3 regions of the Mitsuaria sp. BK041 genome follow, and region 3 is predicted to be linked to each of the others. Evidence: predicted binding sites of a transcription regulator. Region 3 holds the regulator's gene; each other region holds the start of a gene.

Region 1 (5,636 bases), 1.7 Mb from region 3:
GCGAATCCGGTGAGGTCCGCGCATGACGGCGCGCGTCCGGCCGGCACCCCCTTCGTCGACGTCGACGGCCGGGTGACGCTGCCGGTGCAGGACAGCCGCACCAGCTACGGCGGCGCGACGCGCTGGCTGCGCTTCGACCGGCTCACGCCGCAGGCCGTCGAGGTGCGCGCCTTGCCGGCCACCTTCACCGGCGACCTCGCGCATCCCGGGTTCCTCAGCGGCCTGCACACGATGTCGGCTTGCGGGGACCTCACGCTGATCGACGTCAAGCGCATCGACCGCTCGCGCCATCGCCAGTGGCTGGATTGGAAGCGCCGCGTGCGGCGCTGGTTCGGCCAGCGCTGATCCGCCCGGCGGCTTAACGACGCGCGACCGCGTCGCGCGACACGCCCTCGAGCCCGTCGCCCCCATCGTGCGCGTCGTCCATCGACGGCGCGATGTCCTCCAGCGGTTTGCACTCGGCGTCGACACCGAAACGCAGCGCCAGCAGGCCGGCCACGATCACCAGCGCCGAGCCGATGCCGTAGCCGATCGCCACCTGGCCGCGCTGGGCGCTCTCGACCAGCCAGCCGAACAGCAGCGGCGCCGCGAAGCCGCCGGCCCCGGTGCCCACCGCATAGAAGATCGCGATCGCCATCGCGCGCATCTCGAGCGGGAAGACCTCGCTCACCGTCAGGTAGGCGGAGCTCGCGGCGGCGGACGCGAAGAAGAACACCGCCGACCAGCACAGCGCCTGCGAGCGCGCGTCCAGCACATCCGCGACGAAGGCCACGCCCGTGGCGGCCAGGCCCACGCCGGCCAGTCCGTAGGTCAGCGCGATCATCCGCCGCCGCCCGACGCGGTCGAAGAGCGGCCCCAGCAGCAGCGGCCCCAGCACATTGCCCAGCGCGAACGGGAAGATGTAGAGCGCCACGCGGTGGTCCTCGACGCCATAGAAGCGGGTGAGCACCAGCGCATAGCTGAAGAAGATCGCGTTGTAGAAGAAGGCCTGCGCCAGCATCAGCGCCAGCGCCACGGCGCTGCGCGTGCGATAGCGCCGCAGCAGCACGTGCAGCACCTCGCGCAGGTCGGGCACCGCGCGGCGGTGCTCCCGGCGCGCGACCGGCGGCACCTCGGGCAAGGGGCCGTGCTGGGCGGCGACCTGCGCCTCGATGTCGGCCAGGATGCGCTGCGCCTCCTCGACGCGACCGTGGCGCAGCAGCCAGCGCGGGCTTTCTGGCACGTGACGGCGCACCAGCACCATGGCCACCGCCAGCAGCGCGCCCATCGCGAAGCCGACGCGCCAACCCCGCACCGGGCCCAGCACGTCCGGATGCAGCAGCAGCAGGCTGGCCGCGGCGCCGAGCGCGGCACCGATCCAGAAGCTGCCGTTGATCGCCAGGTTCACGCGGCCGCGCACGCGGGCCGGCACCAGCTCGTCGATGGCGGAGTTGATGGCGGCGTACTCGCCGCCGATGCCCAGGCCGGTGACGAAGCGGCACAGCGCGAAGAAGGCGAAATCGGTCGAGAAGGCGGTGGCGAGCGTCGCGACGGCGTAGACGGCCAGCGTGGCGAGGAACAGCCGTTTGCGACCGAGCCGGTCGGACAGGCGGCCGAACACCAGCGCGCCGACGATCGCGCCGGCCAGGTAGAGCGAGCCGGACCAGCCGACCTGCACCGCGGACAGACCCAGCGTGTCAGGTCGCTCCAGCACGGCGCCGACGGAGCCGACCAGCGTCACCTCCAGGCCGTCCAGCACCCAGGCCACGCCCAGCGCGAGCACCACGCGCCAGTGCCAGCGTGACCAGGGCAGCCGATCGAGCCGGCGGGCGATGTCCAGGGAAGCGAGCGAGGCCGTCATCGACGGGTGATGCGGCAATCGGCGTTCCCCGCTCGGGGTGTTCGACGGCGCAGGCTCGGTCAGACCTTCCAGGCCGCCGCGGCTTCGTCCCACACCTCGGGGCTGCGCGCCACGAGCAACCCGGGCTCGCGGTCGCCCGCGCGGTACGGCGCGCCGTCCAGCCGCGCGGCGACGCCGCCGGCCTCGGTAACGAACAGCGTGCCGGGCGCGTGGTCCCAGGCGAGCTTGCGCCAGTAGAGCGTCGCATCGAAGGCGCCCTCGACGAGCGCGGGGTATTCCGCACCCGCGCAGTTCAAGCCCGGCAGGATCTCGACGCCTTGCCAGGTCGCCACACGGGCCTGGTGTTCCTGCGGCAGGAAGCGCGTCTTGACGACCGCGCGGCGCAGCCCGGGTCCCGGCGCCGCCTTCAGCCGCTCGCCCTCGCGCCAGGCGCCCTGCCCGCGCCGCGCGTGATGCAGCACGCCGCCGATCGGATCGAGCATCCAGGCGCCGACCGCCACGCCATCCTCGAGCAGCGCCACCATCGACGACAGCGGCTCGCGCCCCGAGATGAAGTTGAAGGTCCCATCCAGCGGATCGACCAGCCACACCTGACCCTCATCGAGCTGGTCCAGCAGCTCCGGGGTCTCCGCGCACTGCTCTTCCCCGACCACGCGCGAACCGGGCACCAGCGCGCGCAGCTCGGGGGTCAGGAAGGCCTCGACCTCCCGGTCCACCGTCGTGACCCATTCCCCGGGCGCCTTCTGCATCACGTCGCCATCCGCCAGGCGGCGGAAGCGCGGTGCGATGTAGGTGGTGGCGGCGTGCCGCAGCAGCTCGGCGACGGGATCGGGACGGGTGGCGCTCATCCGGCGATGCTACCCGCACGGGCTTGCCCCTCGCGGCGACAGGCGCGCCGGCACGCTGCGCGGCATGCGCCCGGACGACGCTCAAGACCTGCCCCCGGCGGTCGATATCCCGAGGGTTGCCGAAGGAGTTTCCATGCATGTCGCCGTTCCCACCGCCGCCGCCCCCGCCGGATCGTCCACGTCCGCGCCTTCGGGGTCGGGCAGCGATGCGCAGATCGCCCGCCTGCAGGCCCAGCTCAAGCAATTGCAGAAGCAGATGAAGGACCTGGCGACCGATTCGACGATGGACGCGTCCGCCAAGGACAAGCGCCAGAAGCTGCTCCAGACGCAGATGCAGATGGTGATGGAGCAGATCGCGCAGATCCAGAAGGCGGCCGCGGAAGCCGCCCAGGCGAAGGCCGCGGCCCGCAGCGCCCCGCCGACGGCACCGACGGCACCGACGACGGCTCGCGCCGAGGAGGAGCCGGTGGGCCGGCGCTCGCCGGCGACGTCGATGCTGGGCGCGCTGCTGGACGAGGTCGCCTGACGCGCGCCGGGCGCTCGGGCGCGGATCCTGCCGCGCTACGATTCCCCGCCTGAAGAGGTGTCAGATGGTCACGACGATCAAGCGCGAAGAATTCTGTTTCCTGGTGGTCGACGACTTCTCGACCATGCGCCGGATCATCTCCGGGCTGCTGCGCGAGCTCGGCTTCAAAAAGATCCTGGAGGCCGAGGACGGCAAGGCGGCGCTGCGGCAGCTGGAGCTGTCGGCCGAATCCGGCGAGCCGGTGCACTTCGTGCTCAGCGACGTCAACATGCCGGTGATGAACGGCTTCCAGCTGCTGGAGGCGCTGCGCACCAAACCCGAAGGCGACGCGCTGCGCACGATCCCGGTGCTGCTGGTCACCGCCGAGGGCCGCAAGGAAGACATCATCCGCGCCGCGCAGCTCGGCGCGACCGGCTACATCGTCAAGCCGTTCAACAAGGACACGGTCGGCGACAAGATCCACCTGACGCTGAAGAACCGGAACATCCTGGTCGATTGAGTCGCTCCGGCTGACGCCGGGCCGGCCGGGTCCGCCGCGCTCAGCCCCCTCCCAGCGCCTTCACCACGTCCTCCGGCGCCTGCACCAGCTCGATCAGCACGCCCTCGCCCCCGATCGGGAACTCGTCATTGCTCTTCGGATGGATGAAGCAGATGTCGTGGCCGGCCGCGCCCTTGCGGATGCCGCCCGGCGCGAATCGCACGCCGTTGGCCGTCATCCACTCGACCGCCTTCGGCAGGTCGTCGACCCACAGGCCGACGTGGTTCAGCGGCGTCGCATGCACGGCCGGTTTCTTCTCCGGATCCAGCGGCTGCATCAGGTCGACCTCGACCTTGTGCGGCCCGCTGCCGATGGCGCAGATGTCCTCGTCGACGTTCTCGCGCTCCGAGACGAAGTTGCCGGTGACCTGCAGCCCCAGCACGTCCACCCACAGCCGGCGCAGCGCCGTCTTGTCCGGGCCGCCGATCGCGATCTGCTGGATGCCGAGGATGCGGTAGGGCTTCGCCGCGGCGGTCGTGGATGCGGTGGTCGTTGCGGTCGTCGTTGCGGATGCGGTCATGGCCTGCCCCTTCATTCGAAACGCACGATCGGCTGGTCGACCGCCAGACTCTCGCCCACCTTGGCCAGCACCTCGGCGACCTTCACGTCCTGCGTCGCGGTGAGGATGTTCTCCATCTTCATCGCCTCGATCACCGCCAGCCGTTCGCCGGCTTGCACCAGTTGCCCCGGCTGCACGGCGATGTGGACCAGCAGCCCCGGCATCGGCGACAGCAGCAGCTTGCTGGTGTCCGGCGGCGCCTTGTAGGGCATCAGCCGGTGCAGCTCGGCCGCGCGCGGCGACAGCACCGTGACCTCGATCGCGCGCCCGTTGTGCTGGATGCGATAGGCCAGCGGCGCCCTCGGCGTGCCGCGCTCGGCCTGGGCGACGAAGGGCCGTCCGTTCACGGTGCCGAAGAGCCGCGTGTCGTTCAGCCGCGAAGTGCTGACCATGCGGTAGGACTTGCCGCCGCCCTGCGCCTGGCCGCGGCCCTCGACGCCATCCGCGCCCTCGGCGCCGACGCGGATCAACGCCTCGCCCTGCGCGCCGACGTACTCGGTGATGTTGAGCGGATACCGCCGGAAGCTGCCCTGCCCTTCGTTGACCACCGCGACGTAGTCGTGCTCGATGCGGACCTCATGCCCCGGCAGCTGGCCGGTGATGCCGGCCTCGCGCTCACGGGCCTTGCGGCGGATGAAGCCGGCCAGCGCCACCAGGAAGTCCGGATCGTCGTGCGGCACGTCCTCGGCGTGGAAGCCGCTGCCGTAGTGCTGCGCGATGAAGCCGGTGTTGAAGTCGCCCGAGCGGAAGTCCGGATGCGCCAGCAGCGCCGACTGGAACGGGATGTTGCTCGAGATGCCGCGGATCACGAAGCCGTTGAGCGCCTCGCGCATCTTGGCGATCGCGTCGTCGCGGTCGCGGCCGTGCACGATCAGCTTGGCGATCATCGAGTCGTAGAACATCGGGATCTCGCCGCCGTCGAAGACGCCGGTGTCCACGCGCACGCCGAAGCGCGCCTCGCCGGCCGCCTCCATCGAGGTCTCCGGCGGCTGGTACTTCACCAGCCGGCCGGTCGACGGCAGGAAGTTGCGGAATGGATCCTCCGCGTTGATGCGGCATTCGATCGCCCAGCCCTCGCGCCTGATCTCGTCCTGCTTGAACGGCAGCGGCTCGCCCGCGGCGACGCGGATCATCAGCTCGACCAGATCCAGCCCGGTGATGCACTCGGTGACCGGATGCTCGACCTGCAGCCGCGTGTTCATCTCCAGGAAGTAGAAGGACTGGTCCTTGCCGACCACGAACTCCACCGTGCCCGCGCTCTGGTACTTCACCGCCTTGGCCAACGCCACCGCCTGCTCGCCCATCGCGCGGCGCGTGGCCTCGCT
Region 2 (5,636 bases), 810 kb from region 3:
GGATGGTGCCGATCAGGCCCGGCACGATGTTGTAGCGCGACAGGCCCTCCGGGTTGTAGCGCCGATGGATGCGCCACTCGAAAGGCGGGCTGGCGGCGCCGCCCGTGGCGATCGACGTCGTCGGGGCGATGCCGCCTCCGGCGCCGCCGGGCGTCCCGGCCGCCGCCGCGCCGACCAGGTCGCGCCGCAGCGCCTGCGCGCCAAGCTGCGCCAGCGCCGCCAGCGCGTTGCTGGACGCGGACGGATCGGTCGCATCGACGCTCACCAGCACCGCCGGCCGCTCGCCGCGCAGGATGCGGCGGCTGAAGTCGGGCGGGATCACGATCAGGAACTGCACCTCGCCGTCCTCGACCATCGCGTCGCCGTCATGCTCCGAGGCCGGACGGGCCTGGATGCGGAAATAGCCGCTCTGTTCCATGGCCGCCACCAGGCTGCGCGCCATCGGCCCGCGATCCTGCGTCACCACGGCGGTGGGCAGTCCCTTCGGGTCGGTGTTGATCGCGTAGCCGAAAAGCAGCAGCTGCAGGATGGGCACGCCGACCGCCATCGCGAAGGTCGGCCGGTCGCGCAGCATCTGCTGGACCTCCTTGATGAAGATCGCCAGCACGCGCGCGAGGCTGAAGCGGCGATCGGTCATCGCGCGCCCGCCCGGTGCGTGGGCCTTGCCGGGGGGGACGGCGTCGCGGTCGCCGCCTCGAAGTTGTCCGGTGTCCGGCTGATCAGGCTGATGAACACGTCTTCGAGGTTGGCCTCCGCCCGCGCCCAGCGCAGCCCGTCGCCGGCGCGGTGCGGCGCGATTGCCCGGTCGAGCGCGACCGCGTCCTGTCCCGCGACGTGCAGGCTGCTGCCGAACGCGGCGACGCTCAACACGCCCTCGGCGCCGTTCAAGGCGGTGGAGACGGCGGTCAGTCGCTGCGGATCATCGGCGTGGAGCGCCCAGACGGTGAGGCCGGCCTGCGCGATGATCTCGCGCTGCGTGCCGCGCGCGAGCAGCCGGCCGTAGGCGATGTAGGCGAGCTCGTGGCAGCGCTCGGCCTCGTCCATGTAATGCGTCGAGACCAGCACCGTGATGCCGTCGGCGGCGAGCCGATGGATCTCGTCCCAGAAGTCGCGGCGCGCCTTCGGATCGACGCCGGCGGTCGGCTCGTCGAGCAGCAGCAGGCGAGGGTCATGCAGCAGGCAGGCGGCCAGCGCCAGCCGCTGTTTCCATCCGCCGGACAGGGCGCCGGCGAGCTGGTCCTGCCGCGTCTTCAGTCCGAGCCGTTCCAGCGCCTCGTCCACGCGGCGAGGCCGCGCGTCGAGTTCGAACAGCCGCGCGATGAAGTCCAGGTTCTGGCGGATGGAGAGGTCCTCGTAGAGCCCGAAGCGCTGCGTCATGTAGCCGACCTGGCGCTTGATCTCAGCCGCGCGCCGGCGCATGTCCAGGCCGAGGCAACGGCCCTCGCCCTCGTCGGGCGTGAGCAGTCCGCACAGCATCCGGATCGTGGTCGTCTTGCCGCTGCCGTTGGGGCCGAGGAAGCCGCAGATGCGCCCACGTCCGAGCTGCAGGTCGACATGGTCCACGACGGTCCGCTGGCCGTAGCGCTTGGTCAGGCCGCGGACGTCGATGGCCAGGTCGCTCGCGGACGCCCCGGCGCCGTCGCCGGGGAGCGTCGTCGGCGCGCTGCGCTCGGTCATGAGCGCCCGCCGGAAGCGGCCGATGCCATCGACGCGGCACCGGCAGTCGCAGACGCTGCACCCGCAGACGGGCGCACCTCCAGCGGCTGTCCCGGATGCAGGCGCGTCGCCTGTGCGGGATCGGGTCGCGCCTCGACCAGGAACACGAGTCGCGCCCGCTGGCTGTTGGAATAGATCACCGGCGGCGTGTACTCCGGTTGCGGCGAGATGTAGCTGATGCGCGCGGCGATCGGCGCGCCGCAACCGTCGCAGCTCAGCAGCACCGCCTGCCCCTGGCGCAGGGAGGCCAGCTCCGGTTCCGGCACGTAGAAGCGCGCCTTGCGCTGCGACGGCGGCAGCAGCGCCACGACCGGCTGGCCGGCGTTGACGTACTCCCCGACGCGATAGAAGGTGTCGTCGACCAGGCCGGCGGTTGGCGCGCGCTGCCGGGTCTGCGCTTCGCGCCACTGCTGCTGTTCGAGCGCGGCCGAGGCGGCTTCTGCATTGGCGCGCGCGGCGGCCTGCTGATCGCTGCGCGCGGGCAGTTCCGCCACGCGCAACGAGGACTCGAGCTCGCGCACGCGTTGGCGCGCCTGCGCCGCGGCGGCCCGGGCGTCGTCCAGCCGCGCCGCCGAGATGAAGCCCTGGCCGATCAGCTGCTGCTGCCGCGCCAGGTCGGTCTCCGCCAGCGCGGACTGCGCGCGCGCCTGTGCCAGTTGGGCCCGGCTCATCGCGATCTCGTCGGGACGGCGGCCCTTGGCGGCATCGGCCTGCTCCGCGCGGGCAGCGGCGAGTCGCGCATCGGCTTCGGCGCGGGCGGCGCGCATCGGGGTGACGTCGATGCTGAACAGCGGCGCGCCGGCCGCCACGGTGTCGCCGCGCTGCACCTGGAGGTCGAGCAACTGGCCCGCGACCGGCGCCGCGACGTAGACCGGATCGCCTTCGGCATAACCGGACCAGGCTGGCGGCGGTTCGCGACCGCAGGCGGCGAGGGCTGTGGCGGCCAGCAGCGCCATGACCGCATTCGCGCGACCTGCTCCCCGAGCCTCCGGAGCCTGCGGGGTCGCCGCGCCGGCCGCGCGGACCGCCTCGGCCTGGCGACCGATCCGGACCCCATTCCAACGGAAGAGGCGGTGAGGCGGGCGGCGCGGCATCGTGGGCATCGGCGGCTTCTCCGGACGACGGGATGGCCGGGATTATTGCCCCTGAGCCAGCTGCGCGCGCGAGTAGCCGGAGCGCCAACATCGGTCCGCGCGGCTCGGCGACGTCCCCTCCGCCGACAGGGGCAAGGCGTGCGCGGTTCGGCGTTTAGATGATGGTCGACATTACATTATTCATGTCGAGTGAAATTGAAAACAGCCACTCCACCCTCTTCCACTGCTCAAGGATTCACCATGGACTTCAAGAACACTGTCGCGCTGGTCACCGGCGCCAATCGCGGTCTCGGCAAGAGCTTCGTCAAGGCGCTGCAGGCCGCCGGCGTGAAGAAGATCTACGCGGCGGCGCGGGATCCGGCGTCCATCGACCTGCCCGGCGTGACGCCGCTCCGGCTCGACGTCACCAAGCCGGACCAGATCGCCGCGGCGGTGCGGGCGGCGGGTGACGTCACGCTGCTGATCAACAACGCGGGCATCACCCGCGGCTCGCCGCTGCTGGGCGAGCAGGCGATCGCCGCGCTGCGCGATGAGTTCGAGACCAACGTCGTGGGACCGCTCGAGCTGACCCGCGCGTTCGCGCCGGTGCTCAAGGAGCAGGGCGGCGGCGCGGTGGTCAACGTGCTGTCGGTGCTGAGCTGGCTCAACCTGACCGGCGCGGCGACCTACAGCGTGTCCAAGGCGGCGACCTGGTCGGTCACCAACGGACTGCGCCAGGAGTTGAAGGACCAGGGCACGGCGGTGCTGGGGCTGCACGTCGGTTTCATGGACACCGACATGACGGCCGGCATCGATGCACCGAAGACCGACCCGCTGGACGTCGCCCGACAGGTGCTGGCGGCGCTGGCCGCCGGCAAGGACGAGGTCTATGCCGATGACATGACGCGCGCGGTGAAGGCGGGTCTGTCGGCGGAGCAGGGCAGCTACCGCGGCGGCGTCTGAGGCGGCGTCCACGGCCGCGCGCGACGTGGTGGGTGAGGCGGCGGGCGAGGTGGCTCGGCGCGGGAGCGGCGGCCACTTCGTGAAATTCCGCTCAAGTTGGCGCGGAAGCGGCCGATAGTGCCTGCATGGTCATCGCCAACTCCCCCAGCGTCAACGCCGTGGTCCGGAATGCATCCCGCCGCACGCCCGGCACGGCCGGCAATGCCGCCAGCCTGCTGGTGCTGCGCAAGGCCATGGACGTCCAGGAAGCCGGCGCCGCCGCCCTGCTCGCCGCCTTGCCGCAGGCGCCTGCCCTGGCCACCGAGGGCACGCTCGGGCGGAACATCAACACCTACGCCTGATCCTGCGGCGCGGCGCCTGTCCGCGTTACTCGCCGGGCAGGCGATAGGTGAAGACATAGAGGTGCTGTCCGTTGCGGGCCTCGATGCTCATGTCGCCGCTCAGGCCGGCCAGCTCGCCGGTGCCGGAGTCGGGCACGACGCGAACCGACAGCTGAGGCGCACCGCGCGTCATCTCGCCGAGGTGCATCAGCACGAAGGAACCGCTGCGACCCGCAAGACGCCCTTCCACGCGCTCCATGGCGACATAGCCCGCCGAGCCGGGCGTCGCGCTGCGGAAGGACAGCATCTGTCCCATGCCGCTGGCCTCGAGGTCGCCGCGGAACTGCTTGTGGATCAGCGTCCGGGCCGGTTGAGCCGGCGCCTCGCCGGGTTCCAGTGGCTGGGCGGTGAGTTTCACGTCGAAGAGGCCGCGAGCGACGCGGGCCGGCGCCATCGGCGCACTCGCGGAAACGGCAGGCGCTGTGGCCTCGGGCGCCGGGGCGGCCATCGCGGAACCTGCGGACAGGAGCGCGGCGATACTCGTCGCAAGAGCTGGCATGGTGATCGGGACGGAGTTGATTTCGTCCCATTGCACCGGAACCGCCATCCCGGCGATAGGAAAAACACGACATCGGCATCGCATGACAGCACACGCCCCTCGCGGCGCGCGAGGCGTTCTCTACCCCGGACTGGCGCCAGGGCGCTTCCGCCATGACCGGCAGCCACCCAGCGCCGATCTGGCGCCTTGGATCGAGCATCACTGGTTCGTGAGCTGGGATCTCCGCGGATGTCCGCCGCAGGTTCAATCGACGCTGCCCCATCCCAATGTCCACCTGGTCGTGGAAGACGGCGCGGTGCGCCTGTGGGGCGTCCATCGAGCACGTTTCAACCGGACGCTTGCCGGTCACGGCTGGGTGCATGGCGTCAAGTTCAAGGTCGGAGCGCTGCCGGCGTTCCTGAATTCGCCGGCGGCCGACCTGATGGACCGGCAGGTCGATGCCCGCGGCCTGCTGGGTGACGATGTGGATCGGTTGCTCGATCCGCCGCTGGCCGACGCTCCCGAGGCGGGGAAGGCGCGCATCGAGGCCGTACTGCGCGCGCGAGTTCCGGCGGTGGTGGATGCGCGCGGCGCGAGGTTGGCGGAGATCGTCGAGGTCATAGGCCGTGACGCGGGCATCACTTCGGTCGAACAGCTGTGCGCGATGACGGGAGAGTCCGCACGTCGCTTGCAGCGGGACTTCAGGCACTACGTGGGAGCGAGTCCGAAATGGGTGATCGCACGTTACCGGCTGCATGAGGCGCTCGCCTTGCTGCAGAGCGGTGAAGCGAAGCCCGACGCCGAACTGTCGCAGCGCCTCGGCTATTTCGACCAGGCGCACTTCATCCGGGACTTCCGCCAGTTGGTCGGCATGACGCCGAGGGCGTATGTGAGCGCGCTGCACCGCGACTCGGGCGAATCGGCAGCGGCGCGTTGAGGTGTCCATGCCGCCGGCCGATCGCCATGGGCCTGATCGGATCGGCACCGAACTTGAACGGACGCGGCGAGGAGCCGGCGCCGGCGCTG
Region 3 (5,636 bases):
GCCTGGCGCGGCGCGGAAGCGCAGGGCGTGATCCTGTCCAAGCTGGACGAGGCGGTGAAGCTGGCCCCGGCGCTGGACACGGTGATCCGCCACAAGCTGCGGGTGCTGGGCGTCACCAACGGCCAGCGCGTGCCGGAAGACTGGCATCGCCTGTCGTCGCAGGCCCTGGTGCAGCGCGCGCTGCGCAGCCACGGCCAGTCGGCCTGGCGCATGGACGCCTCCGACGTCAACCTGATCTTCACCGCCGGCTCCGTCGGCGCGTCGGCCGGCGCAGCCTCGCCCATGGGCCTGAACTGACCGAACAACACCCCCTCCTGACTCCCTCGCCCGCTTGCTTGCGGGAGAGGGTGGGGGTGAGGGTGGTGGCCGTCCCCGAACGCCTCGAACCTGGGAAGAGCCATGCTCTTCCCTTCTGTCGTTGGGGCTTTGTTAACCCGACGTTGCAGCATGGTGGTCAACTTGTCCTGTGCGCGACCCAGGCCGGCAACGGCCTGAAGTCGCCGGGCCAGAGGCAAGCGAGGGCGAAAGCGGCAGAGAAAAGCGGGGTGTTTCCCCCTTTCAATTCCGCGTCGAAGGGTGGCCCCCGGGGCGAAACTTCCGGTAACGGCTCCAGCAATGGCGCTTTCCTGACAGAGGGAAACGACCGCTGGAACCCAACACGTAAGACGACACAGAGCAGCCCAATGCGCGATTTCAGCAATGCTCCCAAGGACCAGGCCGACGGCCTGCGACGCCTCTTCGCCACCGCGCGGGTGCGGGTGGTGCCGGTGGTGAGCAATCCGCATGTCGTGGGCAGCGGGGCGCTGCTCGAAGGCATGTGCGCCGCCTTCGCCGAGCTGGGTCTGCACACGCTGGTGGTGGACGCCGGCGAGCAGGCCTCGGCGCCGTCCGACCTCGCGGCGGTGGACCTGGCGGCCTGCGTGGAGGCGCTGTCGGCCAAGGTGTCCTTCCTGGCCGCGCGCGGACTGCCGCTGCGCTACATCAACGCCAACGGCTCGGCCGCCCAGTTCCTGGAAGCGGTGACCGACGCGGCCCCGTTCGCGGACGTGATCCTGCTGCACGCCAGCGCGGCCGAACTGAGCCGCGTGCTGGTCTCGCGCGAGGTGCGTCCGGTGCTGCTGGCCGACACCGACGTGCAGAGCGTGACCTACGCCTACGCCGGCATGAAGTGGTTGACGCAGCGGGCGGGCCTGATGGTCTACAGCCTGCTGCTGGCCTGCAATCCGCAGCTGCGCCTGGCCGAGCGGATCGCGCAGCAGCTTTCGAGCTGCGGCGATGGTTTCCTCGGCGCGGTGCTGCGCGAGTGGGCCTGCCTGGATCCCCGCCAGCCGGTGACGGCGCCGTTGACGCACGAGATGCGTCACATGGCGCGCGAGCTGCTGCTGGCGTCGGTGCCTGGCGCGGCGCTGGACAGCGCCGCCGATGCGATGCCGCTGCGTCCGCGGCCGATGTGGCAGCCCAAGGCCGGCCGCGCCCCGCTAGGCGTGACCCTGGCTGCGCATTGACCCCGGATGGGAGACGAGACGATGTACACCGCCAAGGGTCAACTCGACAACAACTCGCTGATCCGCCAGTACAGCCCGCTGGTGCGCCGCCTGGCGCATCAGATGATCGCCAAGCTGCCGGCCAATGTGGAACTGGACGACCTGATCCAGGTCGGCCTGATCGGCCTGACGGACGCGCTGTCGCGCTTCGACACGGCGCAGGGCGTGCAGTTCGAGACCTTCGCGACGCAGCGCATCCGCGGCGCGATGCTCGACGAGTTGCGCGGTAGCGACTGGATGAGCCGCGGCAACCGGCGGCAGCAGCGCTCGATCGAGAGCGCGGTGCACAAGCTCGAGCAGAAGCTGGGCCGCCCGCCGCAGGAATCGGAGATCGCCGCGGAGATGGGCATCTCGCTGGGCGAGTACCAGGAGATGCTGGGCAAGGTACGCGGCACGCAGCTGGTCTATCTGGAGGACATCTCCGGGGATGACGACAGCGACGACTACCTCGACCGCCACGTCAGCGACGAGTCGGCCGATCCGATGTCGATGCTGCGCGACCACCGCATGCGCGAGGCGCTGGTGGAGGCCATCAAGAACCTGCCGGAGCGCGAGGGTTACGTCATGTCCATGTACTACGAACATGACATGAACCTGAAAGAGATCGCCGCCGTGCTGAAGGTGACCGAATCGCGGGTGTGCCAGCTGCACAGTCAAGCGATTGCCCGATTGCGCGTGAAGCTGCGCGACTGGTAAAACGGGCCGCACAGCGGCCGCAGTCCTTGTGGTCCAAACACCATGGGGGAGCGTCCGATGTGGGACTCATTGCGCAGGCGAGCCGGGAAGGCGTCGCCTGACGCGTCGGAGGGCGGCGCCGGGATCGGCCCGCGCGAGCCGACGATGCAAGGCAAGACCACCACCGTCGTCCGGGAACTGTCGGGCGGCGTGTCCAAACTGGGCCGCGACGCGGCCGAAGTCCGCGGGCTGCTGGAGGACACGCAGAAGGTCGTGACCTCGCAGGCGCAGGCGATGCAGGCGCTGGGCGCGGAGCTCGAGCAGGTCCGGCACGCGCAGGACGGCATCAACCAATCGACGAACCAGACCCGCGAGGCGGTGGGGCGCGCGCGCACGGCGCTGTCCGGCGTGGGCGACGAGGTCGGCGAGATCGTCTCGACGCTGCGGCTGGTGAGCGACGCGGCGTCGGAGATCACGAAGATCGCGCTGCAGACGCGGCTGGTCGCCTTCAACGCGTCGGTCGAGGCCAAGCGCGCCGGCGAGGCCGGACGCGGTTTCGGCGTCGTGGCGGACGCGGTGAAGGACCTCGCGGCGCAAGTCGAGGCGTCCTCGAAGGCGATCATGGGCACGGTGGGGACGCTCGATTCGCGGATCGAGAGCTTCAGCCGCGAGTTGCGGGCGGACGGCGCGGGAGGCGCCGCGCAGAGCAAGATCCACCAGGCCTTCGCGGATGTGGAGGTCGACGTGGACCTGATCGCCAAGTCCGCGCAGGAGAGCCAGGCGACGACGCAGCTGCTGGCGGCGCGCTCCGGCGAGCTGGGCGTCGAGATCCAGCAGGCGATGCGCAAGCTCGACTCGGCCTTTGCCTGCAGCGACCGCTTCCTGCGGCTGTCGGAGCAGATGATCGAGCAGATCGCGTCGAGCGGCGTGGAGGTCGAGGACTCGCCGTACATCCAGGCGGTGCAGGAGGCGGCGGCGGAAATCTCAGCGCTGCTCGAGCGCGCGGTGGCGGAACGCAAGATCGACGCCGCGGCGCTTTTCGACGAGCACTACCAGCCGATCGCCGGCACCGATCCCCAGCAATTCACCACGCGCTTCACGCAGATCGCGGACCAGCTGTTCCCGCAGGTGCAGGAACGGATGCTGACTTTCTCGGACAAGGTGGTGTTCTGCATCGCGGTCGACCGCAACGGGTATGTCGCGACCCACAACAAGCGATATTGCCAGCCACAACGGGCCGGGGACACGGCCTGGAACACGGCCAACAGCCGATATCGCCGGATATTCAATGACCGCACCGGGCTGGCGTCCGCCCGGAATCAACGGCCATTCCTCCTGCAAACCTACCGCCGCGATATGGGCGGCGGGAATTTCGTGCTGCTCAAGGAGGCGTCGGCGCCGGTCACCGTTGCCGGGCGGCACTGGGGCGGGGTGAGGTTGGCGTTTGGTTTCTGAATGGCTTTCTACTAACGAAAATTAAAGGGAGGGAAGATGGCCGATAAAGAATCAAAAAAGTGGTTGCCGGTGGTGGGGCTGAGAGAGCCATTTAATGATGCTGTGAATTACAAAACGCGGCAAGAGAAAGAATTTTTTAGTCAAATTTTCCTTAAAACAAGTGACGTCTCTGCAATTCTGGGGTCATCAATTTATTATCTTATCGGAGAAAAGGGGTCCGGTAAGACAGCCTATGCTGTTTATTTGGATAATAATACCGTGGAGGATACCAGATGCCGCTTGTCCACGATGACCGAAACCCAATATAAAAGGTTCATTGCGCTCAAAAAGAAGGGGCAGTTGGAGTATAGCGACTACGCGAATATCTGGCGACCCATGCTACTAAACATGATGGCGCAAGCTTTGGTGGCCAAGTCGAAGGGGTTTTTGCAAAGCGTCACCGGCAAGTTCGACGCCGTAGAGCAGGAAATTGAACGTTTCAACGAAGATTCTTTGAACCCTGAGGTGGAAGTGGCGTTCGAGATGACAGCTGAAGCCAATACTTCGCTGTCCGTTGGGAACGATAAGGCTCTACAAGCTTCCGCTAAAGATCTCCAGCGCTCAGTCGAAAAATCGCAAAGCGTTCGCCATCATCTGTTGGAGACGGAAACTCGATTGAAGGGCGCACTCGGAGATTTGCGTCTTGCGCGGAATCACGTTCTCTTTGTCGATGGCATCGATTATCGACCTGAAGACGTTCCGTATGGCGACTATTTGGAGTGCGTCAAAGGACTCGGCGAAGCGGTCTGGCAGTTAAACAACGACTTCTTTGCAAATATTCGGGATTCCAGAGGGCGTATGAAGGTGGTGCTTCTGGTACGCCCCGACGTCTTTCATAAGCTCAACTTATATAATTCGAACTCTCGCCTTAGAGATAATTCGGTTCTTCTCGATTGGTCAACAACGGAGCTTGCGCTCCGCGATTCACGGCTCTATGAAGCAACTGGTAAGTTCTTTTCCAGTCAACAAGGCTTCTTGGTTACGCCGATTGAGGCTGCTGATAATTACTTCAATTCGGCCGATTCCAATACTATTTTCAAGAGGCTGTTACGTACCACCTTTCAAAAGCCGCGAGACTTGTTGACCTTCATTAAGATTGCTAGGCGCATTCATGCAAGGCGCGGTGCTCTTGTTGCAAGTACCAGTTTTGAATCCCAGATTGTTAGAGATCCGGACTATACGAAGGAATATGCTGATTACCTCTTGGGGGAGGTGCGGGACTATTCTGATTTCTACATGACTCCCGATGATTTTCAGCTCTACGTTAAGTTCTTTCAATATTTGAACGGTAAAACGGAATTTTCCTTTGATGAATTTTCAGCGGCCTATAAAAAGTTCAAGGCATGGATCTCCGGGGAGAAGCTACATGCAGTGGAGTACATTCGTGATCCTGAAGCGCTTCTTCAGTTCTTCTTTGACGTGAATGTCATCGGATATCGGGAGGAGATGGGAAACGAGCGCGAGAAGTTTGTTCATTTTTCTTTTCGCGAGAGAACATTGAACAATATTGCTCCAAAAGTGAAGGTTTCTGCCATCTTGGTGGTGAATCCGGGGGTTGCGAAGGCCTTGGATATTGGCTTGCGGCCCAAACTGCAAGAGAGTGCGGAAAAGGAGTTGCGAAGGCGTCGTCGAAATAAGTCGAAGCGGAGTCATCCACGGCCGACTGCCTCGATCGATGGCCAAAAGTTCGGTAGGGCAATGCCCATTGCATCAGCTAGCTCCAAAGCCGCGCCGTCGGGACGTTCTCCGATTGAACAGGGCCCGCAAGCGCGGAAGCGCCGAAATGTGGTGAAGCCTAAAGGTGGGACGGGTAATACAGGCCGATGATTCGAAGCCAAATACTGGACTCAGTTGGCGTGTCTACTGAATTGAGTGGAAACAGAAGAACTTTGGCGAGTTTGTGTGATTTTCTATCGGGCGCGA

Evidence for each region. Region 3 encodes FliA, which starts transcription of late flagellar genes. Its sites were predicted from a motif close to CTAAAGTTTNNNNNNNNNNNGCCGNTA; they were not measured.
Region 1: FHT38_RS11190 (FlxA-like family protein) is a predicted target of FliA. The motif match lies at 2,769-2,795, and genes of this name have one in related genera.
Region 2: FHT38_RS00735 (putative motility protein) is a predicted target of FliA. The motif match lies at 3,843-3,869, and genes of this name have one in related genera.

The regions. Positions count from the first base shown of each region.
Region 1 covers NZ_JACHYT010000001.1:2,639,697-2,645,332, forward strand. Annotated here, with positions in the region: gene FHT38_RS11175 (glycosyl hydrolase family 43) at 1-345, shown strand, start outside; gene FHT38_RS11180 (MFS transporter) at 359-1,840, opposite strand; gene FHT38_RS11185 (inositol monophosphatase) at 1,900-2,688, opposite strand; gene FHT38_RS11190 (FlxA-like family protein) at 2,822-3,214, shown strand; gene FHT38_RS11195 (response regulator) at 3,279-3,713, shown strand; gene FHT38_RS11200 (VOC family protein) at 3,754-4,272, opposite strand; gene accC (acetyl-CoA carboxylase biotin carboxylase subunit) at 4,284-5,636, opposite strand, start outside.
Region 2 covers NZ_JACHYT010000001.1:167,166-172,801, forward strand. Annotated here, with positions in the region: gene FHT38_RS00715 (ABC transporter permease) at 1-637, opposite strand, end outside; gene FHT38_RS00720 (ABC transporter ATP-binding protein) at 634-1,677, opposite strand; gene FHT38_RS00725 (HlyD family secretion protein) at 1,674-2,672, opposite strand; gene FHT38_RS00730 (SDR family oxidoreductase) at 3,051-3,752, shown strand; gene FHT38_RS00735 (putative motility protein) at 3,878-4,093, shown strand; gene FHT38_RS00740 (DUF3224 domain-containing protein) at 4,119-4,526, opposite strand; gene FHT38_RS00745 (helix-turn-helix transcriptional regulator) at 4,630-5,547, shown strand.
Region 3 covers NZ_JACHYT010000001.1:972,442-978,077, forward strand. Annotated here, with positions in the region: gene flhF (flagellar biosynthesis protein FlhF) at 1-297, shown strand, start outside; gene FHT38_RS04240 (flagellar biosynthesis protein) at 684-1,505, shown strand; gene FHT38_RS04245 (RNA polymerase sigma factor FliA) at 1,527-2,240, shown strand; gene FHT38_RS04250 (methyl-accepting chemotaxis protein) at 2,385-3,674, shown strand; gene FHT38_RS04255 (P-loop ATPase, Sll1717 family) at 3,711-5,540, shown strand.